4 regions of the Halomonas sp. HNIBRBA4712 genome follow, and region 2 is predicted to be linked to each of the others. Evidence: predicted binding sites of a transcription regulator. Region 2 holds the regulator's gene; each other region holds the start of a gene.
What was found. The regulator FliA, encoded in region 2, starts transcription of late flagellar genes. The targets are predictions, from matches to a motif close to CTAAAGTTNNNNNNNNNNCNGCCGATA.
Positions count from the first base shown of each region.

Region 1 (7,432 bases), 370 kb from region 2:
TGGCGCTATGGAAACGCAAAATGCCCAAAGGCGTGATAGTCCATTCGGATAGGGGCAGTCAGTACTGTTCCACGCTTTACCAATCGCTGCTTACCCGGCATGAGCTTCAGTGCAGTATGAGCGCCAAAGGTAACTGCCATGATAATGCTTGTGCCGAAAGCTTCTTCCACAGTCTCAAGGTTGAAGCGATCCACGGAGAGCAACTTAGAACGCGGGATACGATGAGACGCCAGGTGTTTGAATACATTGAACTGGACTACAATCAGCAACGGCGGCACAGTACCATAGGGATGGTCAGCCCAGAGGTCTTTGAAGCCCGAATGATTGCTTGAACCAGTGTCCACTATTGCTGGGTAAGATCACAATGCACTGGCACTTATATGGATGACACGGAGCGCTCGGCGTTCACTCAGACCACATGACACCATAAAGCGCACCACGTTTCGGCGTGCCGGGGCAATCACCACTTTTTCTCAGCACCTCCCGAGTGACCTTCATTTCCAGTAGCGACTCCGCGAGCAGCTTTTTCAAGTGCCCATTTTCGGCTTCGAGTTCCTCGAGTCGTTTGGCATCGGGTACGCTCATGCCACCAAACTTGCTGCGCCATGGATAGTAACTGGCTTCCGAGAAACCATGCCGACGGCATAGCTCCTGGATGGGCAGTTCTGCTTCGGCTTCGCCCAGAAAACCAATGATCTGCTCTTCGTTGAAACGCTTCTTCATGTCCAATCTCCTTTCGTAGGACCAGACTCTAAAGTGTAGCGCTACTCAATCAGGGGGTGACGCCGTACCCTACGAGCCACTATCGGAGGAGGATCCATGGCTCAGATACTTCACCGACGCGCCACGACCACGCACGCTATTCGAGAAGAAATACAGCGATCGACAGCTTCGATCGCGGCGCTGAGTCGGCGCTACAACATCAACCCTAAAACCGTTCGCAAATGGCGTCAGCGGACATCGGTTGAAGACGACAGAATGGGGCCAAAGGCACCTCGCTCATCGTCCTTGACAGAAGCGGAAGAAGCCGCTGCCGTCACCTTCTGGCGAACCACGCATCTGCCACTGGATGACTGCCTGTTTGCGCTGCAGCGCTTTATCCCGCACCTGACCCGGTCGAGTCTGCATCGCCTCTATCAGCGTCATGACGTCAGTCGTTTGCCACGTGAAGTTGAGTCAAAAGCAAAGGCAAGGACGTTCAGGGCATATCCGATCGGCTATCTGCATCTTGATATCTGCGAAGTTCGCACCGGAGAAGGCCGGGCTTACCTGTTCATGGTAGTCGATCGCACCTCGAAATTTGTTCATGCCCGGCTATACCAGAAGGCCACTCGCGATCAGGCCGCCGCGTTTCTGGAAGATGTCGTGCAGCAGTTACCTTACCGGATACATACGGTGCTGACCGATAACGGCGTACAGTTCGCCAAAAGGCGTGGCACCGAGGCGTATAAACCCCATCGATTCGACGTGGTCTGTCGCAAGCATGGTATAGAGCATCGTCTGACATGCCCCTTCCACCCGTGGACCAATGGGCAGGTCGAACGGATGAACCGGACCCTGAAGGACGCCACGATTCGCAGCTTCCACTACGCCACACTGGATGAACTGGCCGCTCATCTGAAGGACTACCTGTGGGCCTATAACAGTGCCCGACCGCTACGGTCGCTGAAGGGCAAGACTTCTATCGGATTTATTCTAAAAAGATGGCAGGATGACCGGAACAGGTTCCATCAGAATCCAAACCACTACTTCCCGGGACCAAACACCTAAATACGGCGGCATGGAAGCTTCTGATGTGAAGCGCCTCGAGGAACTTGAAGAGGAAAATCGCCGACTGAAGCAGATGTATGCCGAGCTGAGTCTGGAGCACAAATTGTTGAAGGATGTGATCATAAAAAAGCTGTAAAGCCAGCCGTTCTACGAGAGCGGGTTGATTACCTCAAGCAGGCGCATGATGTCAGTATCCGTAAAGCCTGCCGAATCGCTGGCATCCATGACTCTATGTACCGGTATCGGCTCAACATTTACCGGGATGAACCGGTGATTTCAGAGCTTCAAAGCGCCACTGGCCGCTATCCTGGCTACGGCTTCAACAAACCCTTCAAGGGCTGCGACGCTGGGGTCAGGGGGAATCACAAGCGGGTTCACCGGCCGCATTATACACTCAATCTGAATAAACAGCGACGGGGCAAGAAACGGCTCACGACACGCAACCCGGAACCATTGAGCGTATCCGCCCCCGTTAAACGATGCGGATCCATGGATTTCATAAGCGACAATCTGTTCTGTGGCCGCACCGACTACCTTTGTATAGCCCCTGCTCTGACCCGGCTGAGGGAGCACATTCCACATTCAACGTCGAAAAGCCTTTTCTATTAAAGATCTTATTGTATCAGTCGATAATTAGTAAAATTGAAAATATAATTTTTTAGAGCCCCTTATGCCTGTCATAAACACCAATATTACAGCGCTCAGCGCCCACGGGACGTTACAGAAATCGCAATCGTCTCTTGCAACGAGCATGGAGCGTTTGTCGTCTGGTATACGTATCAATAGCGCAAAGGATGATGCAGCCGGTCAAGCTATTGGCAACCGTATGACCAGCCAGATTAACGGGCAGGCTATGGCCATTCGTAATACGAATGACGGTGTGTCTATGTCGCAAACGGCTCAAGGGGCGTTGGATCAAATAAATGATAAGCTTCAGCGTATCCGTGAACTGACAGTTCAGGGGTTGAATGGCACACTTACCTGGAGCGATAGCGATTCCATTCAAAATGAAATCAATATGAACCTGAAGGAGATCGATCGACTTGCGACCTCCTCGGACTATAACGGCATACCTCTACTAGATGGCCAAGGAGGGCTGGTCAATTTACAAGTAGGCGCGAACACCAGCGATACCTTGGGAGTGGATCTTCTGCCCCCAGGGTTTAGTGTTGAGGCGCTAGGACTTGAGGATTTTACGGTAAGAGGAATCGATGGAGAAGTGACACCGAGAAACACACTAAGCGGCCGCGCCTTTGATATCGAACTTTACCCGCAGAATCCAAATCAAACTCGAGTTACTTATAGCGGCGTGGCAGGCAGCGAGCCGACCCTTCGCCAGCAAAGCGCGGCGGGCGGTGGTCTAAATTACTATATTAGTACGCTGGATGGTAATGGCAATCCGCGCTTTTACGATACCCGAACGCCAGTGGCCAATCATACGACGGCCACTGACCGTAGCACGGTCAGCGTTGCGAGTGCCGGGCTGCTTTATACCGACTCGCTAGCCAGTGAGCCGGAACAAGAAATCACCAGCCTTGCCTTCAATGATGCAAGCGGTAATACTTTGGAGGGCTCAACTCGTCTACTTTCATCTCAGTCAGGCTATTTAATAGAGCAAACGGCTCAGAACGGCAGCGTGCGTTACTATGACTCCATGCTCGATTTTTTGCCCGGGCAGCAAGTAGCAACGGCCAGTGCCATTGGTAGCGCTTTGGCCACGAAACAAGCGTATGAGCTGGTGTCGGAGATTGAGATCGACGGTGAGAGTTACGTGCTTGGTGGCGCCACTCTCGTTTTCCAGGGAAGCTCGATGGAGGCGCTAACCAGCGCGAATGTCGTTGAAAAAGAAGGCAGCTACTACATCCAAAGCCAGCTTGATGGCGACAACGTTTACTACCGTATGGCGAATATGAGCGCGACACCGGCAGTTGAAGGTGAAGAGCCTACACTTGTTTTTCAAGCGGATACAACGCGGGCTTTCGTAGGCGCTGATTTGGCGGACCGTGATGAAGTAACCGTTCTTCCTCCCATTGATTTTTCCACGTCGCCTGCCATCGACATTACTGACAATGAAGGCAGCGCTATAAGCGGGAATCCTCGGCTTACTCGGGAGGTGTCCACCGGCCAGTATATGGTTGAAATAAGCGATGGCGCGGGGCGTTATAGCTATCACCAGGCGAGCGTCGCTTTTTCGATCGAGCCAAACGGAGAGGTACAGGTCAATGCCCAAGCGCAGGCCGCAGCGGTGAATACGTTCGACCTCAACGAGCGAGTAGAAAAGGTAAGCGGCAGCTCAACAATCACGCTCGACCCGCGTAACGTAACGGTCAACTATACAGACTCCAATGGCGACAGCTTTAGTGATGTGCTGCGCCAGCGTGAGGATGGAAATTACTACTTTGATTTGCCCGATAGCCATTCGAGTTATGGTAACTCTAAAGTCGCCAGTCTGGTTGATGTCGATGGTAATAACACGCTCATTAAAACGGTGAATGGCACGGGCGAGGTCATCATTTATCATCCTTTAAGCGTTGCGCCGTTATCGATTAATGTAACGACGGATGCCAATGGGCCTAATGACGATGGCATCCCCCATAGTATCGTGAACCTGACCGAAGTTGACCGGGACATTCGGCTACGCACTCCGCCCAACCCTTTGGCAGCGCTGGACCAGGCTATCTCCATGGTGGACAGTAAACGTAGCTATTTGGGCGCATTAGAGAACCGGCTGGGAGCCGCTATAGAGAACAACCTGAATGCCAATATTAACCTGGCCGCGGCACGCTCTCGTATCGAAGATACGGACTATGCGTTAGAAGCGTCCAATATGGTCAAGAATCAGATTCTTCAACAGGCAGGAACCTCTATTTTGGCTCAAGCCAATCAAACGCCTCAGAACATTATTACTCTGTTGAAGTAGTAGCAAACGTAGTCGAAACTGCGGCCCACGGTAGGGTAATGATTTGAACGGCGCCTCGTCACAGCTTGACGGGATTACTAGCGGGAATGCGCAAGCGCCACAGTGGCCAGGCGGCGCCACCTGTGGTACTACATGGCTAACGCTATCAATAAGCCGAGACCGCGCTCAATGGATACCCTCACCCTGGCCCTCGTTTTCGCCATCATGGCGGCCTGGCTCAGCTTTAGCTGCGGGCTGGTCGTGGTGTATCTGTTGCTCACGGGCCAGGAGGCGATCTCGCTGGGTCAAAAGGGCCGAAAAAACCAGGACGATGAACCGAGCAAGCCGGCTAAAAATGCGCCAGTGCTGGTGGATGATAGTGGCGCCGCCTGGGGTGTGCAGGTGCTGTTTAACGACCCTTCCGCCGAAACGGATCAGCGCTTGATCAGCGTGCTTGGCGCCCTGGGCGGCGAGTATGACAGTAGTGCCAAAGCCTACGCGCTCTCCGGCGAGTCGTCTCGCACGCCGGTGGTGGTGGAAAACGCGGTGTCCTTCGCGCCGCTACCGGCTCCCGATGACGCTGAAACCTCCTATAACGTGAAGGGGGTAAGCGTTCAGATCCGTGCTGCCAACAACGCCATGAAACCCGGCAAACTTCAGCTGGCGCACCTGGTCAAAATTGCCAAGGCGCTGACCCGAGTTGGCGGCACGGTCGTCGATGCCCAAAAAAATCCAATCAGTAAAGCGGGCTTCAAGGCCGTGATTGCCGGCGAAGCGCGCATGTAGTCAAACGCCCTAATGGCGCCGCTCGATGACCTGGCGTCGTTGTGTTGAACATGGGGAGTATAGGCAAGCGTTGAAGAGGGCGCGTCGAACACTCCGGGCCTTTCTTGTAAGCGGGTCTTCAGCCATTGAGTCTCGAGATGCCTCCGGTTCAGCACGATAGGCCGTGTTATGCTCCAGCTAATAGCCTAACCACCGAGCGCCGTCATGACTCATCTTGAGCGTCAAAAACTGCCCATAGGTGTGCAGACCTTCAGCGACATGCGTGAGGGCAACTACTACTACGTCGACAAGACGCTGCTGCTGCATCGGTTGATCGACGAGGGCAAATACTACTTTCTCTCCCGCCCGCGCCGTTTCGGCAAGAGCCTGCTGCTCGATACCCTGCGCTGCCTCTTCGAGGGGCGCGAGGAGTTGTTCGAAGGGCTCTATATTCACGACAAATGGGGCTGGCAGACGACGCACCCGGTGATTCGTCTGAGCTTCGCCGATGGGGTGATGCAAAGCCGCGAGGCGCTGGACGTGCGCATTCGTGACCAGCTGCGCATTCAGCGTGAGCGCCTGGACCTGGCCGAGCCGTACCCGTCGGACATAGCCGGGGAGTTCTCCGCGCTGATTCGCGAGGCACACCAGCATTTCGGCGAGCGCGTGGTGGTGCTGATCGACGAGTACGACAAGCCGATTCTGGACAACATCCTTAATGCCGAGCGCGCTCGCGAGCTACGCGAAGGGCTCAAGAACCTTTACAGCGTGCTCAAGGACGCCGACCCGCACTTGCGCTTCGTGCTGCTGACGGGAGTTTCCAAATTCAGCAAGGTGAGCCTGTTTTCGGGGCTCAACAACCTCAACGATATTACCCTGGATACGCCTTACGCGACGATCTGTGGCTATACCGACGACGATATCGACCGCGTTTTTGCGCCCGAATTGCCGGGGCTCGATCGAAAGGATATCCAGCGCTGGTACAACGGCTACCGCTGGGGTGGGCAAGACGTTACGGCGGTCTATAACCCCTTCGATGTCCTGCTGCTGTTTCAGAAACGCCAGTTCGGCCCCTATTGGTTCGAGAGCGCGACGCCGACGTTTCTGGTCGATCTTCTCAAAGCGCGGGGTGTGTTCACCCCCGCGCTGGATCGGCTAGAAACGGAAGCCAGCCTGCTCAACCGCTTCGATGTCGATGATATCGCCAGTGAAGCGCTGCTGTTTCAGACCGGCTATCTGACCATCAAGGCGGTCGAGGAGCCGCTGCTGGGGTATCGCCTCTACACGCTGGGCTTTCCCAATCAGGAGGTCGAAGTCAGCCTTAACCAGGCGCTGCTACCGGCGTTGGGTGTGGCGCACAGCCCGCGTGAGCGCAAAAGTCTGTTCACCCATCTGCGCGCCCACGACCTCAAAGGCCTCGAAGCGCACCTGAAAGCCCTCTACGCAGGCCTTCCTCACGACTGGTACCGCAACAATCCCATCGCCCAATACGAGGGCCACTACGCCAGCGTCTTCTACAGTCACTTTGCGGCGCTCGGCGTGGGCGTCATCGTCGAAGACGCCAGTCACCACGGCCGGGTAGACATGGCCGTCGAGGCGTTCGGGCATCGCTACCTGTTCGAGTTCAAGGTGGTCGAGCAGCTGCCCGATGGGCGGGCGCTCGAGCAGATCAAGGCGCGCGGCTACGCCGACAAGTACAGGGGCGAAGGCTGGCCGATCCACCTGATCGGCGTGGAGTTCTCCCGCGAGCAGCGCCAGATCGTCGGCTTCGAGATCGAAACGCTTTCGGATGCGTGAGAGCGGCCAAGGCTATGAATTTATTTCAAGCATAGCGCGAGTCGATTTTTATGACTTGTGTTAAAGATATTGTATTCGGATATCGGGATTTTAGTGCTCTATGCATAAGCATGGGCTAATTTTATCGCATGAGATTGCTTATCAAAAAGCCGTAAATAGCGATAAAATCGCTTAAAAAGTGCCTAATCTCGGTCAAGTTTG
Region 1 is NZ_JBIFXR010000001.1:414,465-421,896, forward strand. Features, by position in the region: one part of gene ACGK9R_RS01965 (IS3 family transposase) at 1-332, shown strand, start outside; partial or broken gene ACGK9R_RS01970 (transposase) at 363-723, opposite strand; gene ACGK9R_RS01975 (IS481 family transposase) at 820-1,770, shown strand; gene ACGK9R_RS01980 (flagellin) at 2,441-4,690, shown strand; gene ACGK9R_RS01985 (hypothetical protein) at 4,859-5,455, shown strand; gene ACGK9R_RS01990 (ATP-binding protein) at 5,660-7,231, shown strand.
Region 1: ACGK9R_RS01980 (flagellin) is a predicted target of FliA. The motif match lies at 2,376-2,402, and genes of this name have one in related genera.

Region 2 (7,432 bases):
CGACGAGTGCATCATCACCAAGCAGGACGAGGCCGGCCGGCTCGCGCCGCTTCTGGATATCGTCATGCGCCATGGCCTGCGCGTGCTGTTCTGCTCCCACGGCCAGCGGGTGCCGGAGGACATGGCGCTGGCCGACCCGGCGACGCTGGTCGATCAGGCGCTGGCCGCCGCGATGCCCACCGCTACCGCGCCCCAGGCCTGGGCTGTCGATACGCTGTCGCCGCGCTGGTCAAGAGACGTGCTGGGCCAGGGGCGGCGGCTGAGCCTGCTGCTGGCCGGGCTGCGAAAGCGCGTGGCCGGCTTTGCGCTGCTCGAGGCGGCCTGGGACATCGCCGCGCTGCCCGGTGTGCTGCACGACCGGCGCCTGGAGGCGCTGGCAGATCGCGCCCGGGAGCAGAACGCGCTGGGCGTGGCGTGGTCGCCGCGGCGGGCCGAGCGCGGCGTGGCCTGGGCGATGCCGGATATGGCGCTCGACGCCGACGGCCGGCTCTGCGCGCTGACGCTGTTGCAACACCGCCAGAACGCCGGCTGGCAAGCGCGCATCGAGGCCCAGCACCAGGCCGCGGTGCATCTGCTGCCGACCCTGGCCGAGGCTGACACGCTGGACGCGCTGGAAGCCGAACGTTTGACCTGGATCAGCCGCGTCAGCGGCAGTCAGCGGGTAGAGTGGCAGGGTGAGCGCCACGCGCTGACGGCGCTGTTCGCCGATAGCGCCCTTGCCCACCGCGAGGCCGTGCGCTTTCGCGGCCAAACGCTTGAACTCTACAGCGCCCACGCCGAGGTCGATGATCGCGAAGGGCGCCGCTTGATCGCCTGGGTGGGGGAGCTTCGCGACCCGGAAACCGCCCAGCGCGTGGCGCGGCGCTACTGGCTGACCCCGGCCCGGCTCGGCACCGAAACGTTTTCGCTGCTGGTGACCCAGCTGCAAAGTGAAGGCGCGACCGCGCTGACCAAACGCGCCTGGCAGACGCTGAAGGAGGCCGACGGCGGCGAGGTGAGCGTGCCGCTGCGCCTTCTAATGGCCAGCGGCGCGGCGGCAGTCGCGACTCACCTGGACAACGCCGAGGATGAGCAGGCGCAGGCGCTCAGACAGCAGCTGCTGCGCCTGGCGCGTACCTCGCGCAAGCGCCGCGACGCGGCGCTGCTGGAGGCGCTTTTGCACACCCTGATGACTCGTGACGCCATCCGCCAGCTCGGCAGCGTCAGCCGCGAGGCCCTGGCGTGAGTGACAATGACCAGGCCGCGGGCCTGCGTCAGTGGGCGAGCCTGCGCGCCGGCGCCGCGGAAAAAAACGCCGAGGTTCAGAAGGCCGAAGCGCCCGCCCCGCGCCGGCCGCTGGCGGTGGTGGGACTGGCGTCCACCAGCCCCGAGCCGGTCAAGGCGCGGCTTTGTGAGTGGGCGGCGCTCGGCCGGCGCTGGGCGGCCACGCCGGAGAGTTGGGACATCGTGGCGGTGGACGCTACCGCGCCGCTCGACGCGCTGACCGCCCGCTACGCCCGCTGGGCGCTCTGGGTGCAAAGCGACGCCGACGCCTTCGCGCCCATGTACCGAACGCTTCGGCTTTTGCACGATAACGGCGGCCCGCATCGGCTTTTGGCGCTGCACGAACCGGGGCTGCCGCGCCGGGGGCTGCTGGAGAATCTGCAGAAAACCGCTGCGAACTACCTGAATATCGAGCTTTTGATCCTCGCCAGGTAAGTCATAATGGCCAGGTCGATTTAGCGAGGTGCGGGATGAAAAACATCGTTGCCAGACTGCTTGCCGGCTTGCTCGTGGCGTTAATCGCCGCCTCGCTGCCGCTTGCGGCGCTGGCCGGAAGCGGCAGCTGGAGCACCCAGGCGAGCGGGCTGATGGTGGCGATGAGCGACCGGGCGAGCGAAAGCCAGGCGCTTTCGCCACCGGCGCTGGCCGAGGTCCAGCGCGGGCGCATCGAGCGGGTGAACTGGCGCTTCGAGGCGCCGCCGGGCGCTGCTATTCGCGCCTGGCTTTGCCACCCGGAGCGCTGTGTGGCCCTCGACGGCCAGCGCGGAAGTGTCACCGGGCTTGCCGGGCTCTCCGCCGGGGCGCCGCTTGCGTTTCGCTTCGCGCTGGCACCCCACCAGCGCCCGGTACAGGTGAAGGGGCTTCACGTCATCGTGAACTACCAGTGACTAGCCACAGGGCACGCCGATGTATACAGCACAGGGCAGAATTCAACACAGCGAGATGATCTCCCAGCACATGCCGCTGGTGCGTCGTCAGGCGCTGGCGTTGCAGGTTCGCCTGCCCGCCAGCATCGAGCTCGATGATCTGATCCAGGCGGGCATGGTCGGTCTTCTGGAGGCGCTGGGGCGCTTCGACGCCGGCCAGGGCGCAAGCTTTGCCACCTTTGCCAGCCAGCGCATTCGCGGCGCGATGGTCGACGAGCTGCGCACCCGCGACTGGCTGCCGAGAAGCGTGCGCCGCTCGGCCCGCGCCATGGACGAAGGCATTCGCCATCTCGAGCAGAGCCTTGGGCGCGCCCCGGAAGAGAGCGAAATCGCCCGCCACCTGGAGATGCCGCTGACCGAGTACCAGCAGCTGCTCGCCGACACCAACAGCGGCCACCTGCTGCCTTTCGAGGAGCTTCTGGAAGAGGGGGGCGAGCCGATTCAGGAGGCGCAGAACGCGCCCTTCGAGGAGCTTCTGGATGGCCAGCAGCGCGACGTGCTGATCGCGGCGATCGAGGCGCTGCCGGAGCGCGAGAAGCTCTTGATGGCGCTCTACTACCAGGAAGAGCTCAACCTCAAGGAGGTCGGCGCCGTGCTGGGCGTCACCGAGTCGCGGGTGTCGCAGCTGCACAGCCAGGCCATCGGCCGGCTGCGCGCGCGCCTCTACGAGGCGGACTGAGCCGCCGTTTACCGTCCACTTCAACCGGCGAGGAGCCGTCGATGAACCCCTCTACCCTGATCGGAATAGGCGCCAGCATTCTCCTGCTGGTGAGCGTGCTGTTTTTCACCGCCGAGACCCCGGAAAGCTTCATCAACCTGCCCGGCCTTGCCATCGTGGTGACCGGTACGCTGGCGGCGACCTTCATCAGCTACCCGCTCAAGGAGGTAGTGCGGGTGGTGCGCCTGGTGGGGCTGGTGTTTCGCCGCGAGAACACCTTCGTGCGCGACGACATCGAGGAGCTGGTATCGATGGCCAGGCTCTGGTTCAAGGGCGACGTGCGCGCGGTCGAGCGCGAGCTCGAGCACACCCGCAACCCGTTTCTACGCACCGGTATCCAGCTGGTCATCGCCAATACCAAGGAAGATGAAATCTTCGACATGCTGCGCTGGCGCATCGCCCGACTCAAGGCGCGCGAGCACGCCGAGGCGCAGATCTTTCGCACCATGGCGACCTATGCCCCGGCGTTTGGCATGATCGGCACCCTGGTGGGGCTGGTCAACATGCTCGAGATAATGGACGCGGGCAATCTCGAGGTGATCGGCCCGCGCATGGCGGTAGCGCTGCTGACCACCTTCTACGGCATTTTGCTTGCCAACCTGGTGTTCAAGCCGATCGCGGTGAAGCTCGAGCGGCGCACCGAGGAGCGCCTGATCACCATGAATATGGTGCTCGAAGGTATCTCGCTGATCACCAAGCGCCGCCTGCCGTCGTTCATCGAAGAGACGCTCAATTCGTTTATCGCCAACTACCACGACGAGATCAACGACCCCCACGTGAAGCCGCGCCCGGGCGGCGGCGTAACGGCGAAAGGGTAGCGCCATGCTCAACCGCGACGCCCGCCACGCGCTGGAGTCACCGTTCACGGCAGGCGAGGGCGATGAAGGGTGGCTGACCAGCTACCTTGACGTGCTGACGCTCTTGATCACGCTGTTCGTGCTACTGCTGGCGCTGACCCCGGTAGGCGGCGACGGCGAGGCTGCACAAACCGGCGGCGGGCTTGAGCCGCTCTCTTCAGGGCTGTTACCCCGCCAGAGCGGGCTGTCGCCTGCGATGGCGGCGCTCGATATTCAGGGCGTGAGTGTGAGCCAGGGCCGCGAAGGCGTGACGCTGCGCGTTAACGACAGCCTGCTGTTCGCCAGCGGCGACGCCGAGCTGACCGCCCAGGGCGAAGACGTGCTCGAGCGGTTGGGCGAGGTGATCGACACCTTCGACGGCGAGGTGTCGGTGGAGGGGCATACCGATAACGTGCCCATTGCCACCGCGGCGTTTGCTTCCAACTGGGAGCTTTCGACCGGGCGGGCGATCGCGGTGGTGCGTCATCTCGAGGAGGACGGCGTAGCGCGAGCGCGGCTGCGCGCCGTGGGCTACGCCGATACGCGCCCACTCGAAGGCAACGACACCGCCTCGGGGCGCGCCGCCAACCGGCGCGTCGAATTCGTACTGCGCAAGCCCGCGCCCTAGGGGCGGTGTGTAAAGTCGACGAGCGTCATACAGAGCCTAAGCGCTTTCGCAGCGCCGCTGCATTTCGCTGATCGCTTGGCCTGCGCCGTCGAGCGTGAAGGTCATGGTCCAGGGCGCGCCGTCCTCCTGCTCGAAGCCGATGAAGAGCTTTTCGCCCTGGCTCATTCGCGAAAGCAGCGCCGCGAGATCGCCCAGATAGAAGTGGCTGTAGAAGCCGTCGTCGCCCTCTTCGACGATGAACTCCGCCATCGTCTCCAGCATCGGCGTCTGGTCGACGCGCAGCCGCGCCGGTACCAGCCGGGTGGTACGGCTCTCGGTTTGCGACTCGGCCAGCGTCACGCGCATTTCGAGCCAGGGCAGGTGGCAGATACCGGCGGTGGCGTTCACGCTCAGCGTGGCGTCCGAGTAGCTTTCGCTTTCCAGCGCGCGAAAGTGGCGCTTATCGCCATCCTCGAGAGTCGCGCTCTGCCAGGCGCCGAAGCGCACCTGGTCGCTGACGGGAAAGCTGGCCGCCTGGGCGCCGGCGGCGAAAGCGAGCCCCGCCGCGCCGAGCGCGAGCAGCAAGGAGAAACGGTGGATCATGGAAAAAGCGCCAAACGGTGAATGAAACAAGTCGGTCAAAACGGGCCCGGGTCAGCCGGTCTGGCCAAGCAGGGGCCGCACGTTATCGCTCAGGTAGCAGTCGTCGAACTCGCCTTCGGCGGCCAGCGCCTTGAGGTCGGGAACGTTGACATGATGGCGGTCGCGATAAACCAGCCCCGCCTCGCTGAGCGCGGTGAAGGTGCGGCTGACGTGCACCGGGCTCAGCCCCAAAACGTCAGCAAGCTGCTCCTGGGAGAGCGGCAGGCGAAACTGCCCGGTCAGATCCGGGTTGGTCTGGCTCAGGCGCACGTACATTTCATGGATGAAGTGGGCCATTTTCTGGCGCGCGCTGCGCCTTGCCAGATTTACCAGCCGCTCGGTCAGAAGCGACTGCTGGCGGCTGCTGATGGCGAACATGACCGAGGTCAGCGGAAGCGACTGGCTGAACAGATCGATCATGCGCTTGTGGGGAAAGCGGCACACCACACAGTCGGTGATGAAGCGCACGTTCTCCAGGCGCTGGGAAAAAGCGAACTCGCGAAGGCCGATGATATCGCCGGGCAGAAACACTTCCATGATGTGACGATCGCCGTTTTCCAGGTGGCGATAGGAGTAGGCCCAGCCGCTGCTCAGGGTGCAGAACTCGGTGGCGGGCTCCTTCATCTCCCATAGAAGCGAGCCGGCCTTTTGATCGACCGGACTCTCTTCCAACGAGTCAAGCAGCTGCTCTTCGTCTTTCGACAACGAATAGTAGTGGTTGAAGTGGCGAACGATACAGCTCTTTTCCTGACTCATGATTTTCTCCTCTGCTAGCCGCGCGGGCGGGCCCGGGAAGCGACGATACGTTCACACCAAACGAATGTCCTTATCGTTTTTTTATTTCTTTACTTCTTTTTTTGCAACAGCGGCCCGAGAAACTCGCCGGTGTGCGACCCCGCCTGCTTGACCAGCTGCTCCGGGGTGCCCTCGGCGATGATACGCCCGCCGCCGGAGCCGCCTTCCGGGCCAAGATCGACGATCCAGTCCGCGGTCTTGATCACGTCGAGGTTGTGCTCGATCACCACGATGGTGTTGCCGTGATCGCGCAGGCGGTGCAGCACCGTCAGAAGCTGGCGAATATCCTCGAAGTGTAGCCCCGTGGTCGGCTCGTCGAGAATGTAGAGCGTCTGGCCGGTGTCGCGCTTGGCGAGCTCCCGGGCGAGCTTGACCCGCTGCGCCTCGCCGCCGGAGAGCGTGGTCGCGCTCTGGCCCAGGCGAATATAGGAGAGCCCGACGTCCATGAGCGTCTGCAGGCGCCGGGCGATGGCCGGCACCGGGCTGAAGAACTCGAGGCCCTCCTCGACGGTCATCTCGAGCACGTCGTGGATGGTCTTGCCCTTGTAGTGGATGTCCAGGGTCTCGCGGTTGTAGCGCTTGCCCTTGCACACATCACACGGCACGTAGATGTCCGGCAGAAAGTGCATCTCTACCTTGATCATGCCCTCGCCCTGGCACGCCTCGCAGCGCCCGCCCTTGACGTTGAAGCTGAACCGGCCCGGCTTGTAGCCCCGCGAGCGCGCCTCCTGGGTGCCGGCAAAGAGCTCGCGAATCGGCGTAAAGATACCGGTGTAGGTAGCCGGGTTGGAGCGCGGCGTGCGCCCGATCGGGCTCTGGTCGATATCGATCACCTTGTCGAGCTGGTCGAGCCCTTCGATGGCCTGGTAGGGCGCCGGGGTCAAGGTGGATGCGCGGTTCAGGTCGCGCGCGGCGATCGGCATCAGGGTGCCGTTGATCAGCGTCGACTTGCCCGAGCCGGACACGCCGGTGATGGCGATGAATAGCCCCAGCGGAAGTGTGAGCGTGACGTCCTGCAGGTTGTTGCCGGTAGCGCCGCGCAGCACCAGCTGCTTTTCCGGATTGCCGGGAATGCGGTGCGGTGGCACGGCGATTTCGCGAGTGCCGCACAGGTACTGTCCGGTGAGCGAGTCCTTGTTCGCCATGATATCCGAGGGCGTGCCCTGAGCGACGATCTCGCCGCCGTGAACGCCAGCGCCGGGGCCGATATCGAGCACGTGGTCCGCGGCGCGGATAGCGTCCTCGTCGTGCTCGACCACGATCACGGTGTTACCCAGATCGCGCAGCCGCTCCAGGGTTTTCAGCAAGCGGTCGTTGTCGCGCTGGTGCAGCCCGATCGAGGGCTCGTCGAGAATGTACATCACCCCGACCAGCCCGGCGCCGATCTGGCTGGCCAAACGGATACGCTGGGCTTCACCGCCGGAGAGCGTATCGGCGCTGCGCTCCAGCGTCAGGTAGTCGAGGCCGACGTTGACCAGAAACTCGAGGCGCGAGTGGATCTCGCTGATGATCTTCTCGGCGATCTCGCCCTTGCGGCCAGGCAGCCCCAGGGTCGAGAAGTACCGCCACGCCTCGCCGATCGGCGTGCGCACGATGTCGGCGATGTTGCGATCGTCGACGAACACGTGACGCGACTCGCGGCGCA
Region 2 is NZ_JBIFXR010000001.1:47,515-54,946, forward strand. Features, by position in the region: gene flhF (flagellar biosynthesis protein FlhF) at 1-1,225, shown strand, start outside; gene ACGK9R_RS00255 (hypothetical protein) at 1,222-1,698, shown strand; gene ACGK9R_RS00260 (flagellar protein FlhE) at 1,734-2,150, shown strand; gene ACGK9R_RS00265 (RNA polymerase sigma factor FliA) at 2,170-2,868, shown strand; gene ACGK9R_RS00270 (motility protein A) at 2,910-3,725, shown strand; gene ACGK9R_RS00275 (flagellar motor protein MotB) at 3,730-4,371, shown strand; gene ACGK9R_RS00280 (hypothetical protein) at 4,408-4,953, opposite strand; gene ACGK9R_RS00285 (Crp/Fnr family transcriptional regulator) at 5,005-5,748, opposite strand; gene uvrA (excinuclease ABC subunit UvrA) at 5,838-7,432, opposite strand, start outside.

Region 3 (7,432 bases), on a different contig from region 2:
CGCCAGCGCCAGATCGAGCTGGCGAAAGCCCGGGGCGAACCCCATCCGCTGGGGCACGACCAGCGTAAGCGTGCTTGAAAGCGCCGCACACTTTTAACGTCTTGCTCTCTTTCGATAGCGCCCGCGGGCGCTATCGTCGTCTCGTTTCAGAATGGGATTTATTTCCGCAAACGCGACATTCACCTGCGCCTCGCGTTATCCTGCTCGCTTTGCGCGTCGAGCACGTTAAGGAGAAGGGACGGTGAGTGAGGGTAAGCGCCGATCGGTAGGGCGCCCGGCAGGGGCCACGAAGGCAAGCGGCGGGCACAGTCAATCGCTGGTGCGTGGGCTGACGCTGCTCGAGCATCTGGCGGCGAGCCCGCTGGGGCTCGCGCTTTCGGAGCTTGCCGAGCTTGCCGAGCTTGCGCCCTCCACCACCCACCGGCTGCTTCAGGCGCTGCAGAGCCAGGGCTTCATCGTTCAGGAGAGCGAGCAGGGGCTGTGGCGTATCGACGTCAAGACGTTTCGCATCGGCAATAGCTTTCTCGAGGCGCGGGACGTGGTGGCTACCAGCCGGCCGTTTCTGCGTCGGCTCACCCTGGACACCGGCGAAACCGCTAATCTTGGCATTCGCGATGGCGGAACAGCGGTATTTCTCGCCCAGCACGAATCGACCCAGATGATGCGCATGATCACCAAACTCGGCTCGCGGGCGCCGCTGCACGCCTCTGGCGTTGGCAAGGCGCTGCTGGCGGGCATGAGCGACGACGAGCGCGCCGAGCTGTTGAAAGGCGATACGCTCTCGCGGGTCACGCCCAACACCTTCTTCGACCCGGAGGCAATCGAGGCCGAGGTGCGCACCATTCGCGCTCAGGGCTTTGCCTGCGACCGCGAGGAGCACGCCATTGGCCTGCACTGCGTAGCGGCGTGCATCTTCGACGAGCGGCGCATGCCGCTGGCGGCGATCTCCGTCTCCGGGCCCATGGCGCGCATTCCCGAAGAGCGCCTGACAAGCCTTGGTCAGCTCGTGCTTGATGCGGCGAACAACATCACCGCTCGGCTCGGCGGCCGGCTGCCCTGAGCCTCTTGAGCCGGTAGCGTCGCGCCATGATCAGCCTGTTCTGGATTGCGCTATTGAGCGCGACGCTACTGCCCGGCGGCTCCGAGGTGTGGCTTGCCCGCCAGTGGTGTCAGGGCGAGCCCGCGGCCGCGCTCTGGCTGGTTGCCACGCTTGGCAATACGCTGGGAAGTTTGATCAACGTGGTACTCGGGCGCTACGCCCGCCGGTTCCAGCACCGGCGCTGGTTTCCTGCCACACCGGCGCAGCTCGAACGCGCCAGCCGCTGGTACCGGCGCTTCGGCGCCTACAGCCTGCTCTTGAGCTGGGTGCCGGTGGTCGGCGACCCGCTCACCGTGGCCGCTGGGCTGTTCCGCCTGGGCTGGTGGCGGGCGGTGGCGCTGATCGCACTGGCCAAGGGCGCGCGCTACGCTGTCGTACTCGCGCTGGCCACTCAGTGGCTGGCGTCCTACTGCGTTTGACCAGCCGGCTTTGAGCAGTCGTTTTTGAGCCGCTTGGCGGATGACGCGCCCCGCTCGTGTTATCCTGAGCGGTTTTTCGCGAACCGCGTCACTGGACGGCGTGGGGCTCAAGGCTATGATTTGCATAACGCGGTTTAGCCGTTAGATTGAATACACTACATCACCCAACGTACATCAACCCAAGGGAGACTCCGGTGTGACGCCATCACGTTTATTACCCTGGCTGGGCGTTTGGCTGCTGGCGCTGTTTGCCGCCATCAGCCCGGCGCTGGCGCAGACGACGCTCAGTGCCGACGACGAAACCGCCAACGCCACGACCCAGGCACCACCCTCCTATGAAGCGCTGGCGGATCTGCTCGAGAACGACCAGGCGCGCGAGCAGCTCATCGAGCGCCTGCGTAGCGAGGCCACGACGCTGCCCGGTGAGCTTGAAAGCGAGCTTTCGCCGCAAGCCGCCGCCGAGGGCGGCAATCTCGCCCCGGAGGACGTGTCGCTTCCACGCCAGCTCGCCGAGCTGACCAGTCGGGTCGTGGGCGATATCGGCACCCAGCTCGATCAGGCGGCCGGCATCGTCACCGGGCTGTTCAACGGCCAAGGCGACGGCATGTTCGACAGCGCGGCGTTTATCAGCGCGGCGATCAATCTGGGTATCGTGATCGCGTCCACCTTCGTGGTCTTTTTCATTTTTCGTCGGCTGGCGAAGTCGTTGTTCACCAAGCTCAGCGGCTGGTCGCAAGGCGGTGAAAGTGCCACTTCGATTCTGCGTCTGGTGGCTTGCGTCGCCATTGCGGCGGTCATCGACGCTCTGATCGTCGGTGCGGCTTACGTCGTCGGTAATTTGATCGCCACTTTTGCCGTGGGCGAAACCGGCGAGCTCTCTACCCGTGCCTCGCTTTTCCTGAACGCGTTTCTGGTCATCGAACTGATCAAGGCGGCGTTTCGCATGCTGTTCTCCTCGAGCTACGAGGGGCTGCGGCTGCTGCCCATTTCCGCCACGGAGGCGGGCTACTGGAACCGCTGGATCGCGCGGCTGGTGGGCATGGTCGGTTACGGTCTGATGGTCGTGGTACCGCTGACTAACTTCTACATCACCCCGGCGCTCGGCCAGGCGGTGGGCACCCTGATCATGATTCTGGCGTTCATCTACGCCGTGGGCGTGGTGCTGAGAAACCGCGTTCGCCTGCGCGATAACCTGCAGGACATGGGCCGACGCAGCACGATGACGGCGAGCCGCATTTCGCTGAACCTGTTCGCCCGCACCTGGCACCTGTTCGCGCTGCTCTATTTCCTGATCGTGTTCGTGCTCGTTCTGGTGCGCCCGGGCGACGCGCTGCCCTTCGTGCTGTTCGCCACGCTCAAGACACTGGTGGCGGTGGTGGTTGGCATTCTGCTTTCCAGCTTCCTGACCCAGACCATCGGTCGTCGCATTACGCTCTCCGATGACGTGCGCCGTAAGCTGCCGATGCTCGAGCACCGGCTCAATAGCTACGTGCCCAACGCGCTGCGCGTCATTCGAACCATCATCCTGGTCGCCGTGGTCATGGTCGTGCTGGACGCCTGGGGCGCCTTCAACCTGGCGAGCTGGTACGCTTCCGAGCGTGGCGGTCTGATCGTCGGGCGTTTGATCAGCATCGCGGTGATTCTGATCGTCTCGCTGGGCATCTGGCTGGGGCTGGCAAGCCTGATCGAGCACAAGCTCAACCCGGAAACCGGCGGCGGCGAGCCCTCGGCGCGGGCCAAAACGCTCTTGAGCCTGTTCCGTAACGCTCTGGCGATCGCCATGGTGACGATCACCGGCATGATTCTGCTCTCCGAGATCGGCATCAACATCGGCCCGCTGATCGCCGGTGCCGGTGTGCTGGGTCTGGCGATCGGTTTCGGTGCCCAGAAGCTCGTGCAGGACGTGATCACCGGCGTGTTCATCCAGATCGAGAACGCCATGAACACCGGCGACGTGGTCACCGTGGGCGGCATCACCGGCACCGCCGAGCGCCTGAGCATCCGCTCGGTGGCGATTCGTGATCTCTCCGGCACCTACCACATCGTGCCGTTCTCGAGCGTGGACACCGTCTCGAACTACATGCGCGAGTACGGTAACCACGTGGGCGAGTACGGTATCGCTTACCGTGAGAGCATCGACGATGCGATCGATCAGCTGAAGCTCGCTTTCGAGGATTTGAAGGCCAGCGAAGAGCACGGCTTCAAACTGCTGGCGGACATGACCGTTGCCGGTGTGACCGCGCTTGCCGACAGCTCGGTGAACATCCGCGTGGTGATCAAGACCACGCCGGGCGATCAGTGGGGCGTCGGCCGGGCCTTCAACCGTCTGGTCAAGCTGCGCTTCGATCAGGCCGGTATCGAGATTCCGTTCCCGCATACCACGCTCTACTTCGGCCAGGACAAGACCGGCTCCGCGCCGCCCGCGAACCTGCGCGTCATGCAACAGAACTTCACCATCGACGGCAGCCCCGCCGGCCAGCCGAAGAAGGGGGACAGCGCGGTGGACGACCGCTTCGATCCACGCCGCAAGTTGAACGCTCCGGAAGTGGATGGGCACAATCTGCCCGACGAAGACGACGTTTAACCCTCGATCGTCATCCAGCAAGGCCGCCTTCGGGCGGCCTTGCTGCGTCGGGCTCATGTTTTTTCGCGCCGCGCCGATAATGCTATCGAGCGTTTATCATCGCGAGCGGCCCACGCCACCCCATGTACAGCCTCAGAACCAATCTCACCTCGCTGATGGTGCAAAGTAATCTGCGCACCAGCCAGCAGGCCATCCAGACCTCCATGCAGCGGCTCTCCTCGGGGCTGCGGATCAATAGCGCCAAGGACGACCCGGCAGGACAGGCGATCGCCAACCGTATGGGCGCGCAGATTCGCGGCATGCACCAGGCCATTCGTAACACCAACGACGGCATCTCGATGGTGCAGACCGCCGAAGGCACCCTCGATCAGATCAACGACAACCTGCAGCGCATCCGCGAGCTCAGCGTGCAGGCGGGCAACGGCACCTACAATGCCCGGGACCGGCGTTCGATCCAGGACGAGATCGACCAGCGCCTCGAGGAAATCGACCGGCTCGCCGGGCAAAGCCGCTTCAACGGCGTGGGATTGATGGAGGAGAAGACCCTCAACATCCAGGTCGGCGCCAACGACGGCGATACTATCGGCGTGCGCCTGACCTCCATGGACATCGAGGCGCTGGGGCTCACCGGTTTCAGCGTGCTTGAAGGAAGTGCCACCGAAAAGCCTACCGACCTGCTCGACGGCGCCATCAACACCCTTGATCGCCAGCGAAGCTACTTCGGCGCGGTGCAGAACCGCTTCGAGAGCGTGATCGATGGGCTGGACAACGCCGTCGTCAATCTCTCTGCCGCCCAGTCACGCATTCAGGATACCGACTACGCCCGCGAAATCTCGAACCTGATTCGCGCCCAGCTCCTCCAGCAAGTGGGTATCGCCATCCTCGCCCAGGCCAACCAGCAGCCGAGTCTCGTTTTGCGGTTGCTCGAGGGGTTGTGAGTCACCTTCCATGTCGGCACATTCCCTCCGGGCTTTAGTTCGCTATACATCGCGATTTTTCGGGCTTCCTGGGCGCCCTTCATTCCTTACGGGAATGCATTAAGCGTTTTTTTTCGTTTGTGAGCCAAGCCATGAATTTGCTTTGATAAGCCCATTCAACTCGCAACGACAAAAGAGGCGACGACGATGGATCTCCCCCACGTAAGTGCTGCACTGGGCGTTCTGCATCCGATCTGCATTGCTCGCGGGCGCAATGCGGAAGTCTGGGACGAAGCGGGTCAGCGCTATATCGATTTCATCGGTGGCATCGGGGTGCTTAATTTGGGTCACTGCCATCCTGCCGTTGTGCAAGCCGTTCAGTCCCAGGTGGGGCGCCTGATGCACACGGCATTCAATGCGGTTCCCCATCGGGGTTATCTGAAGGTGGTTGAGGCGCTGAATCGGTTCGTGCCGGTGTCCTACCCGCTCTCGTGCATGCTGACCAACAGCGGGGCGGAAGCGACCGAAAACGCGCTGAAAGTTGCCCGGGGGGTGACCGGTCGCCAGGCCGTGATCGCCTTTGACGATGCCTTTCATGGCCGCACCCTGGCGGCGCTGAATCTGAACGGCAAGGTGAAGCCGTACAAATCCGGTCTCGGCGCCTTACCCGGCCCGGTCTACCATCTGCCGTTTCCCAGCCGCGATAGCGGGGTGACGGCAGAGCAGGCCCTGGCGGCGCTCGAACGGCTGTTCGAAGTCGAGATCCCGGCCGAGGAAGTGGCGTGCATGGTGGTGGAGCCGATTCAGGGGGAAGGCGGCTTTCGTCTACTCTCTCCCGAGTTTGCCAGGGCGATGCGCGACATCTGTCGTCGCCATGGAATTCTGCTGATTTTTGACGAAATCCAGTCCGGATTCGGGCGCAGCGGAAAACGCTTTGGCTTTAGTCATCTGGACGTCGAGCCCGACCTTCTATTGATAGGCAAGAGTATCGCGTCGGGCTTGCCGCTAGCGGCACTGGCCGGGCGCGCATCGCTGATGGACGCGCTGCCCAAGGGCGCCCTGGGCGGCACCTATTCGGGCAATGCCGTTGCCTGCGCGGCGGCCCTGGCGGTCATGGACGTCATGCAGGAAGAGACCCTGGCAGCGTGGGGGCAACAACTGGAGACGCTGATCGTCAAGGCCCACCAGGCTTGGCGCGACAGCGGCCGCTTCCCCATGTTGGGGGCCATGACCGGCGTGGGCGCCATGCGCGGTATCGTTTTCGAGGATACCCCAAACGCCACTGGCGCCGAGCACCTGGCGGCGCTACTGGCGGCCGGGCGTGAGGCCGGCGTGCTGTTGATGCCCAGCGGGCGCAAGCGCAACGTGCTGCGCCTGTTGCCTCCCTTGACGACGGAGCCCGAGATTCTGCAAGAGGGCTTGAACCTTATCGAGCAGGCGCTGGAGACGCTAAAAGCATGATGGCATCGGTGGCCGGGCAAGGCAGTAGCGCTTTATATCGGCAGTTTCTCGACGACCTGAACGCCGACTGCTTCGAGGGCGAGATCGCCCTCGATCACGCCCAGCGTACCGTGCTGGCCACCGATAACTCGATCTATCAACGCTTGCCCCAGGCGGCGGTATTTCCACGCCGCGTCGAGGATCTCGAGTGCCTTGCTCGGCTGGCGAGCGCGCCTGCCTACCGTAACGTAGTGCTGACCGCCCGTGGCGGCGGGACCGGCACCAACGGCCAGTCGTTGACCGACGGCATCGTCGTGGACGTCTCGCGCCACATGAATCGAATTCTGGATATCGACGTGGAAAACCGCCGCGTGCGTGTTCAGGCCGGGGTGGTCAAGGACCAGCTCAACGCCGCGCTGAAGCCTCATGGGTTGTTCTTTGCGCCGGAGCTCTCGACCTCCAACCGGGCCACCATTGGCGGCATGATCTCGACGGATGCCAGCGGCCAGGGCAGCTGCACTTACGGTAAAACCCGGGACCACGTGATCGAACTCGATACGGTGCTGCTCGGCGGCCAGCGTTTGCACAGCCGGGCGCTTAGCGCTGAAGAAGAGCGAACTGAGTGCCAACGGGAAGGCACTATTGGCCGCGTGCACGCCACCGCGGCAAGGATCATCGATCAGCAGCGCGAGCTGATTGAAGCAACCTTTCCTCCGCTCAACCGCTGTTTGACGGGCTACGACCTGGCGCACCTGCGGGAAGCGCAAGGCCAACTGAATCTGAACAGCTTGTTGTGTGGTTCGGAAGGCTCATTGGGTTTTTTGAATGAAGCCGTACTCAATGTGCTACCGATCCCCGGGTACGCCACCCTGGTCAACGTGCGCTATGCCAGTTTCATGGACGCGCTGCGCGATGCCAAGGCACTGATGTCTTCAAGCGCGCGCCCTACCTCGATTGAAACCATCGATGACAC
Region 3 is NZ_JBIFXR010000005.1:143,503-150,934, reverse strand. Features, by position in the region: gene ACGK9R_RS11570 (rhodanese-related sulfurtransferase) at 1-78, shown strand, start outside; gene ACGK9R_RS11565 (IclR family transcriptional regulator) at 242-1,060, shown strand; gene ACGK9R_RS11560 (YqaA family protein) at 1,087-1,518, shown strand; gene ybiO (mechanosensitive channel protein) at 1,715-4,102, shown strand; gene ACGK9R_RS11550 (flagellin) at 4,225-5,040, shown strand; gene ACGK9R_RS11545 (aspartate aminotransferase family protein) at 5,227-6,480, shown strand; gene ACGK9R_RS11540 (FAD-binding and (Fe-S)-binding domain-containing protein) at 6,477-7,432, shown strand, end outside.
Region 3: ACGK9R_RS11550 (flagellin) is a predicted target of FliA. The motif match lies at 4,155-4,181, and genes of this name have one in related genera.

Region 4 (7,432 bases), on a different contig from region 2:
CCTGGAAGGGTTTCAAGCGGGGCTGAGCTGGCGCACGATTCTGGCCAAGCGCGAAAATTTTCGCGCGGCCTTTGCCGGGTTCGATTTTTACAAGGTAGCGGCTTTCGAGGAGCGCGACGTCGAGCGCCTGCTCCAGAACGCCGGTATCGTTCGCCATCGCGGCAAGATCGAGGCGGTGATCAATAACGCCCGGCGCGCGGTCGAGATGGTCGAGCAGGAGGGCTCGCTCGCGGCGTACTTTTGGCGCTTCGAGCCCGAGGCCGATGAAGTGGCCGTGCCGCAGAGCGTCTCGACCTCGCCAACTTCCGTAGCACTCTCGAAAGATCTCAAGAAACGGGGCTGGAAATTCGTAGGGCCTACCACGATGTTCGCTTTCATGCAGGCGATGGGGCTCATTAACGATCACGCCGAGATGTGTTTTTTACGTGCCCGTATCGATGAAGCCCGCTGGGCGTTTATCCGGCCTGCCCGGTCCACCCTCGATAACGCGTGAGACTATAAATAGCAAAGCCCGCAGTGGCCACGCGCGTTACAATGGTGAAAAGGCCGCCCGGTAACACAGCCGCGTCCATTCATTCGATTTTCAAGGTAGTCCTGTGATCAACACCAGAATCCACAAGGCCGTGTATGAGCTGGCCGAGAAGCTGATGCGCGCGGCTCACAAGGAGGATCGCGAGGCGTTCGAGGCGCTCTACGGCGAGCTCGAAGCGATCTGTATCGACAACGAGTACACCGAGAAGGATCACCCGGAGCAGTGGGAGACGCTGGCGGACTTCACCGAAGAATCCGACGAGGCGCTAGCGCTTTACCAGAAAGCGCTGGATAAAGCCGCGGCCCGGCCGCTGCCGGATTACGTTGCCTCGATCGGCTACTCCATGGCGACGCTTCAGGTGGAGCTCGATGAGCCGGATGCCGCTTTAAAGAGCCTGCGCCAGGTCAAGGCCAGTGCCGCGCACATCGAAGACGACGAGCTGAAAGCCGAGATCGACGCGCTTTTAACCACGCTGACCCCCCGTTAGGATTCAATCTTGACCAATAACGATATTTTCCGCCGCCTACGCTACGCCTTCGATTTGAAGGACCCCGCCATCGTGACCATTTTCAAGCTGGCCGATATCGATGTGTCGCAAGAGCAGGTGACTGCTTGGCTCAAAAAGGATGACGACGAGGCCTTCAAGTCAATGCGAGACAAGGATCTTGCGGGGTTTCTGAACGGCTTCATCAGCCATAAACGCGGCAAGCGCGAAGGGCCGGCACCCACGCCGGAGGTCCAGCTTAGCAATAACCTGGTGTTTCAGAAGCTGCGCATCGCGCTGAACCTGCAGGCCGACGATATTCTGGCGCTCTTCGAGCGCGAGGGGCTGCCGATCAGCGCCCACGAGCTGAGCGCGTTCTTTCGCAAGCCCAGCCACAAGAACTATCGCGAGTGCAAGGATCAGATTCTGCGTACCTTCCTGATGGCGCTGCAACATCGGCATCGCCCAACGCCCCCGGGCGCCTGAGCCATGTGACGAACGTCGCGCACTAAAAAGGCCACCTCGACAGGTGGCCTTTTGCGTGGCGTTTCGTTTAGAACTCGATACCGAAGTTGGTCAGAAACGCGGTATTCCAGCCGTCGTCGACCGGCGCACCGAAGTAATCGAGCCCGTTCTTGTTCGAGACGATATCGAACCAGGCGAAGAACGGCCCGGCGGTCATCTGCACGCCCAGGTCATTGACCATCGGGTTGTTCTGGTTACCGAAGCCGCCGTTGATCGCGGTGAAATCGCCGCTTGGATCGATGACGCTGAAGTCATTGAAGAAGAAGAGGTTGTCGACCGGGCCCCATTCCACTTCCATGTTGTAGCCCACGCTGGCCGAGTAGATCTCGCCCTTGGCAGGAATCAGGTAGTTGAAGTTGAACGCGCCGATTTGCAGGGCGTTATCGGAAATGCCGGATTCGCTTTCCGCCGGGTTCTTTGCGTTGTACTCGTAGGTGGTGGCCTGGGCCAGGGTGCGCCAGTTGCCGTAGCTGCCATCCACGCCGAGCGCTGCCGACCAGTTGTCGCCGCTTCGTTCGGTATTGCGGTTGTAGAGCTGGCCGCCTTTCGCCGAGAGGTTCACTTGGGTGGCGAAGTCGGTGTCGTGGCCGAAGGTGTAGCCCACGCGCGCCGCCACCTGATTCTCTTCGCTGTTGCCCTGGGCGCTGTCGCCGATGGCGTTGGCGCCGTAGTGCTCGTTACCGTTGCCCAGGTTGTCGCTCTTGAAGAACGCAAGCGAGGTGTCCCAGGGCCCTTCGGAGTGGTCCCACTTGATACCGGCGTTCTGGTTGTCGTTGAAACCGGCCAGATACGCCAGGTTGCCGTAGTAGCCCAGGTAGCCGTAATCCATGTTTCCAAACGGCGTTTGTACCAGGCCCAGCTTGAAAGAGTCTTGCTCGGTGGGGTTGTAGCCGACCCAGCCGTGCTGCAGGAAGTGGTAGTCGTCGTAGAAACGATATGCCAGCGAGTAGTCGATCTGACCGGACTCGCCCTGAACGGTCACGATGAACTTGCCGAAGTCCAGATCGCCGGCGGTATCCTTGCTCTGGCTGTCCCAGTCGTTGACGCTGCCGCTGAACTCCAGAAGCCCGCCGATTTCGACCTGCTGCATCTCCTCGAGCGTGGCCTGGTTCTGCTGCGCCAGGCTCTGCTGATTCGAGTTCGGCTGGTCGCCGTTGGCCGAGGTGCCGGTGTCGGTGCCTTCACCGTAAGCGTCCTGGCTAACGTTATTCTGCGGCGAGTCGTTCTGGCTCGAACCGCTCTGATTCCATCCGCTCTGGTTCGAAGCCATCGGCTGACTCGCGCCTGATGACTGGCCGCGTTCGAGCTGCTCGATGCGCTGCTGCATCTGATCGAGCTGAGCGCGCAGCTCGTCGATGGTTTGCTGGTCACTGGTTTGCGCCTGGGCGCTCGAGATCATGGCCGCAGAAACGCCAAGCCCGAGTGCCAGCCGCTTGAACTGGCCTACGCGTAGGTCTGTCATGGTGTTCGATCCTTGATGATGATGTTTTATAGGCCTTTATTATTATCGATTGATGGCTTTTGATAGGCGTCCCAGGGACGGCGCGGCCCTGAAGGCGTAGGAGGGCCACTCGTGCCTACCCTAATGATAAGCGATCGCTAAAGCAAACGTACGTTTATCGGGCGTATGGTCATCAATCGCGAGGAAGCGATTAAAGCTTGCGCGCCCGCGTCCGATATACACGGGTAAGCCTTTTAGCCACGCACCCGTATTCATTACTTCGAGCTCTTATGCCTCAACGCTACCGCGCCCTGATAGCGGCCCTTGCCTTCACCGTGCTGCCCGCCAGCGCTTACGCCGATATGGACGCCGCCGAGTCGGCGGTCCTGGCGTGGCTCGAAAACGTCGACAGCGGCGAGTTCGACCAGGCCTGGCAGGCGGCCTCGCCACTGTTACAGCGCCCGCTTTCGCCATCGATGCTGGCGCGCACTATCACGCTTGCCCGCGATGGGCTGGGCGAGCTCGAATCGCGCCGCCGCGTGCGGGTGGTCAGCGACACCTCGATGCCCGGCGCCCCGCGCGGCGACTACAAGATATTCACCTTTCAAAGCCACTTCGCCAACCGCCTGATTACCGAAACCGTGACCCCGCACTTCGAGGATGGCGCCTGGCGGGTCAGCGGCTACTACGTACAGTAGGCGGGCCGCTACTTCCTGACGCAGACGAACAGGGCGTTGCCCGAATGCTCGCTCCAGGGCGTGATCGCCTCGAAATCGTGCTCGAACACCTCGACGGTGAAGTAGGGCGTGAGCAGTGCGATCAGCTCTGAAAAACTCACCGCCACCATGGCGTGCTCATCCATCCAGCGCTCGCACTGCTCGCCGCGGGTGCGCTCGATACAAAGCCGCAGCGACTGGCGCTCGCCGTTTCCCGGGTAGTGCCAGCCCGAGCTGAACGTGAACGTCTCCTCGCCCACGCGCGTCTGGTGCCTCATTGAGCGCGCGTTGTCGATTTTCTCCTTGTCCACCCCGTTGAAGCAGAACACCCCGCCGGGCGAAAGCGCCTCCTGGGCGCGCGCGATGCACGCCTTCAGCCGCTCGATGGTCGCGCTGTAGTGAATCGAGTAGAGAAAGCAGGTGATCAAATCCTGGAGCCGCTCGACGCGAAAGTCGGTCATGTCCTGATGAGTGAAGGTCGCCTCCGGGCAGCGGCGAGCAGCGCGCTCCAGCATCGGCGGGTTGATATCGAGCCCGCTGCTTTCGAAACCCGCATCGAGAAAGTGGCGTACGTGGGGACCGGTGCCGCAGGCCAGGTCCAGATGGCGGCGCCCGCCGTTGCCGAAGAGCTGATTCAAGCGCTGCACGGCGCGACTCTGCGCCGGGTAGTCGATCTCCTCGCACATCAGGTCGTAGTAGTGAGAAAGATCGGTGTAGAGGGCGTTGGCGGACATGGTCGGGCTCGCGCGGGATGGGGAGCGCATGGTAAACGCGCCCCCGACGTTTTGAAAGCGAAGCGGCGGATCACAGGTCGACTATGCTGGGTGAGAGAGCAAGACAAGCCCAATCGACCCGAGGAGTGATCATGGACGACGCCGTTTACTGGTACGCCGTGGCGACGGTGCTGCTATTTGTCAAGATGTTGGCGACCGGGCTTTATCAGGGCTACCACCGCATCACCAAAATGACCTTCAAGACGCCGGAAGACGCGCGCATGGCAGGGAAGGAGCCGGCAAGCGAAGAGCTGCCCCAGGTGCAGCAGGCCAGCAAAGCCTGGTCGAACGACCTCGAGAATATTCCCATTTTTCTGGCGTTGGGCGTGGCCTACGTGCTGGTCGGCGCCTCTCCGGCGTTTGCCGGGTGGCTGTTCATGGCATTCACCGCCGCGCGCTACGCCCATACGCTTGCCTACCTGGCCAAGCTTCAGCCCTGGCGCACGATTGCTTATGGGGTCGGGCTTCTCTGCATGATCGCGATGAGTGTGTTGATCGTAATGGCGCTTGGCTGAGCAGACAGGCAGGGCGTAATTGGTGCGATCGTTTTACAAGAGGCGGCTGGCCAGCAGCTGCATCGCCAACAGCAGCGCTAGCACCAGGGCGCCGCCTATCAGGCTTGTGACCAGCGCGTGGCGCTGCCACATCCGCTCGACCTTATGGCCGAAGCGGTACACGAGCCATGCGATGCCGAAGTAGCGAACACCGCGAGAGAGCAGGGCAGCGAGCAGAAACAGCACTAGGGGGTAGCCCGAGAGCCCGGCGGTGATCAGCGCCACCTGGTAGGGGATCGGTAGGATACCGATGGCGACGATCGCCGCGAACCCGTACTGGCTGAACAGCGTTTGAAAGCTCTGATAGCTCTGCTCGATGCCCAGAACGCCAATCAGCCAGGTACCGACCGACTGAAAGAGCGCAAGCCCGATGCCGTAGCCTGCCAGCGACCCCAGCAGGCAGCCAGCGGTGACCACCGCCGCCATGGCCCAGATGCGCCCCCGGTTGGAGGCCATCAGGGGGATGATGATCAGCTCCAGCGGCACCGGCAGAATGAGCGTTTCCAGAAACGAGAGCGCTCCTAAGAGCCAGAGCATGCGTTTGGAGCGGTTGAGGCGCTCGAGCCACTGCTTTCGGGAGTGAGAAGCCAGCGCCATGTCAAAGGTCCGGATTGATGCGCCGGTACACCGCCGCCAGCAGGCTGTAGCCGCCAAAGGCAAAAAGCCCCAGGGCGACGAAGGCCAAAAGCCACTGGCCGAAGGCCTGGTGGCGTAGGAAGTCAAAGACTTCTTCGGTGCCGCCCGCCTCGTTGGCGTTGACGTGATACGCCGCAATGATAAAGAAGCCGCCCACGATAAGGAACACGACGCCACGAATGATCAGCCCGAAGCGGCACACCGGATACGCCCAGCGCTGGGTGGCTTCGGGCATGTCGAAGTGTTTATCGAACTTGGCCTTGGCGCCCTTGATACAGTGCGCAATGCCCGCGCTAATGATGCAGGCGCCTACCGCCCCCACCAGATAGCGGCCGAAGGGCTGCTCGAGAAGCCAGCTCACCGTGCCCTGGGAGCCGCCGGAGTCGCCGGAGTCGCCGGAAGAGCCGACCAGGCGAAAGATCAGGCTCGCGGCGTAGAAGGCCAGCAGGGTATGGGTAACCGCGCTGATTAAAAGCCCGGCGCGAATGGCGATACCCTTGGCATCGCTGCCGTGGCCGTCGGTATCCTTGATCGCCTGGATCGAGCGCCACATCGCGTAGCCGAGCAGCCCCAGCGCGACCAGCCCGAGTAGCACCTGGCCGAACGGTGCCACTAACAGGCGTTCGAGCGCGCCCCGGCTGCCTTCGGCTTGCCCACCCTGACCGAGGACAGCCAGCGCCGCCAGGCCTCCGACCAATAAATAAACGATACCGCGAGAGGCGTAGCCCATACGGGCGTAGAGTTGAATGGCGTCTTTGTGGTCGGGCGTATTGGAAGCCACGATGTCCTCCTGACGTGAAATGGCAGGCCTCACTCCCTGTGAAGCGAAAGGCCCGAAACAGGCTCGGGCGCTGACTTGGCGCTGATGTAGTATAGGCTAGCCGTTCGAGGGCGAAACCCTTGCCTTGAGCGATGACGGCAGAGTCGTTCACTTTTTTTTGAGTTTGCTCGCTTTCGGGCAATGCTGTAAGCGCTCGATGCCGCAGCTCGCCGACGGGGTGCCCCGGTCTATCGACGCGCTTTAATTGCGCAAGATTCGGGTCACACGTGCTGCGCTCTTCGCTTAAGCTTGAACGCATCAACCCAGGGAGCGAGCGATGGACGACTACGGGCGAATCGAGAAGGCGATGGCCTACATGGTGGAGAACGCCGCGTGCCAGCCGAATCTGGCCTGCGTCGCCGCGCATGTTCACCTGAGCATGTATCATTTTCAGCGCCTCTTTCGCCGACACGTCGGCGTCTCGCCCAAGCGTTTTTTACAGGCGCTGACGCTGGAGCGCGCCAAGTGCCTTATCGCGTCGAACGCCTCGCTTCAGGAGGCCGCACACGCGGTGGGTTTAAGCGGCGGCTCGCGGCTGTTCGATCACTTCGTTACCCTCGAGGCGGTGTCGCCCGGCGAGTTCAAGAAGGGGGGTGAGGGGGTCACGTTGACCTACGGCGTTCACCCAAGCCCCTTCGGCGCGGTGCTGGTCGCGACCACCGCTCGCGGCATCTGCCGCATGGCGTTCATCGGCGCTGCCGGCATCGACGAGCAGCTCGCGCTACTTGAGCGCCAGTGGCCGCGCAGCCGTTTGGTGCTCGATAAGGGCGCAACCCGCGCACCGGTCGAGGCGCTATTTGGCGCCGAGGCAAGCGCTGCGAAGTCGCTTTCGCTGCACGTGACGGGAACCAACTTCCAGGTAGCGGTGTGGCGGGCGCTGCTGGCGATCCCCGAAGGGACGCTTGCAAGCTACGGCCAGATCGCCCGGATACTCGGAAAACCCGGCGCGTC
Region 4 is NZ_JBIFXR010000004.1:165,101-172,532, reverse strand. Features, by position in the region: gene ACGK9R_RS10250 (DNA-3-methyladenine glycosylase I) at 1-493, shown strand, start outside; gene ACGK9R_RS10245 (tetratricopeptide repeat protein) at 597-1,019, shown strand; gene ACGK9R_RS10240 (DUF1456 family protein) at 1,029-1,502, shown strand; gene ACGK9R_RS10235 (hypothetical protein) at 1,570-3,003, opposite strand; gene ACGK9R_RS10230 (DUF4019 domain-containing protein) at 3,273-3,680, shown strand; gene ACGK9R_RS10225 (class I SAM-dependent DNA methyltransferase) at 3,689-4,432, opposite strand; gene ACGK9R_RS10220 (MAPEG family protein) at 4,564-4,986, shown strand; gene ACGK9R_RS10215 (YqaA family protein) at 5,020-5,622, opposite strand; gene ACGK9R_RS10210 (DUF1206 domain-containing protein) at 5,624-6,442, opposite strand; gene ACGK9R_RS10205 (bifunctional transcriptional activator/DNA repair enzyme AdaA) at 6,759-7,432, shown strand, end outside.
Region 4: ACGK9R_RS10230 (DUF4019 domain-containing protein) is a predicted target of FliA. The motif match lies at 3,194-3,220, and genes of this name have one in related genera.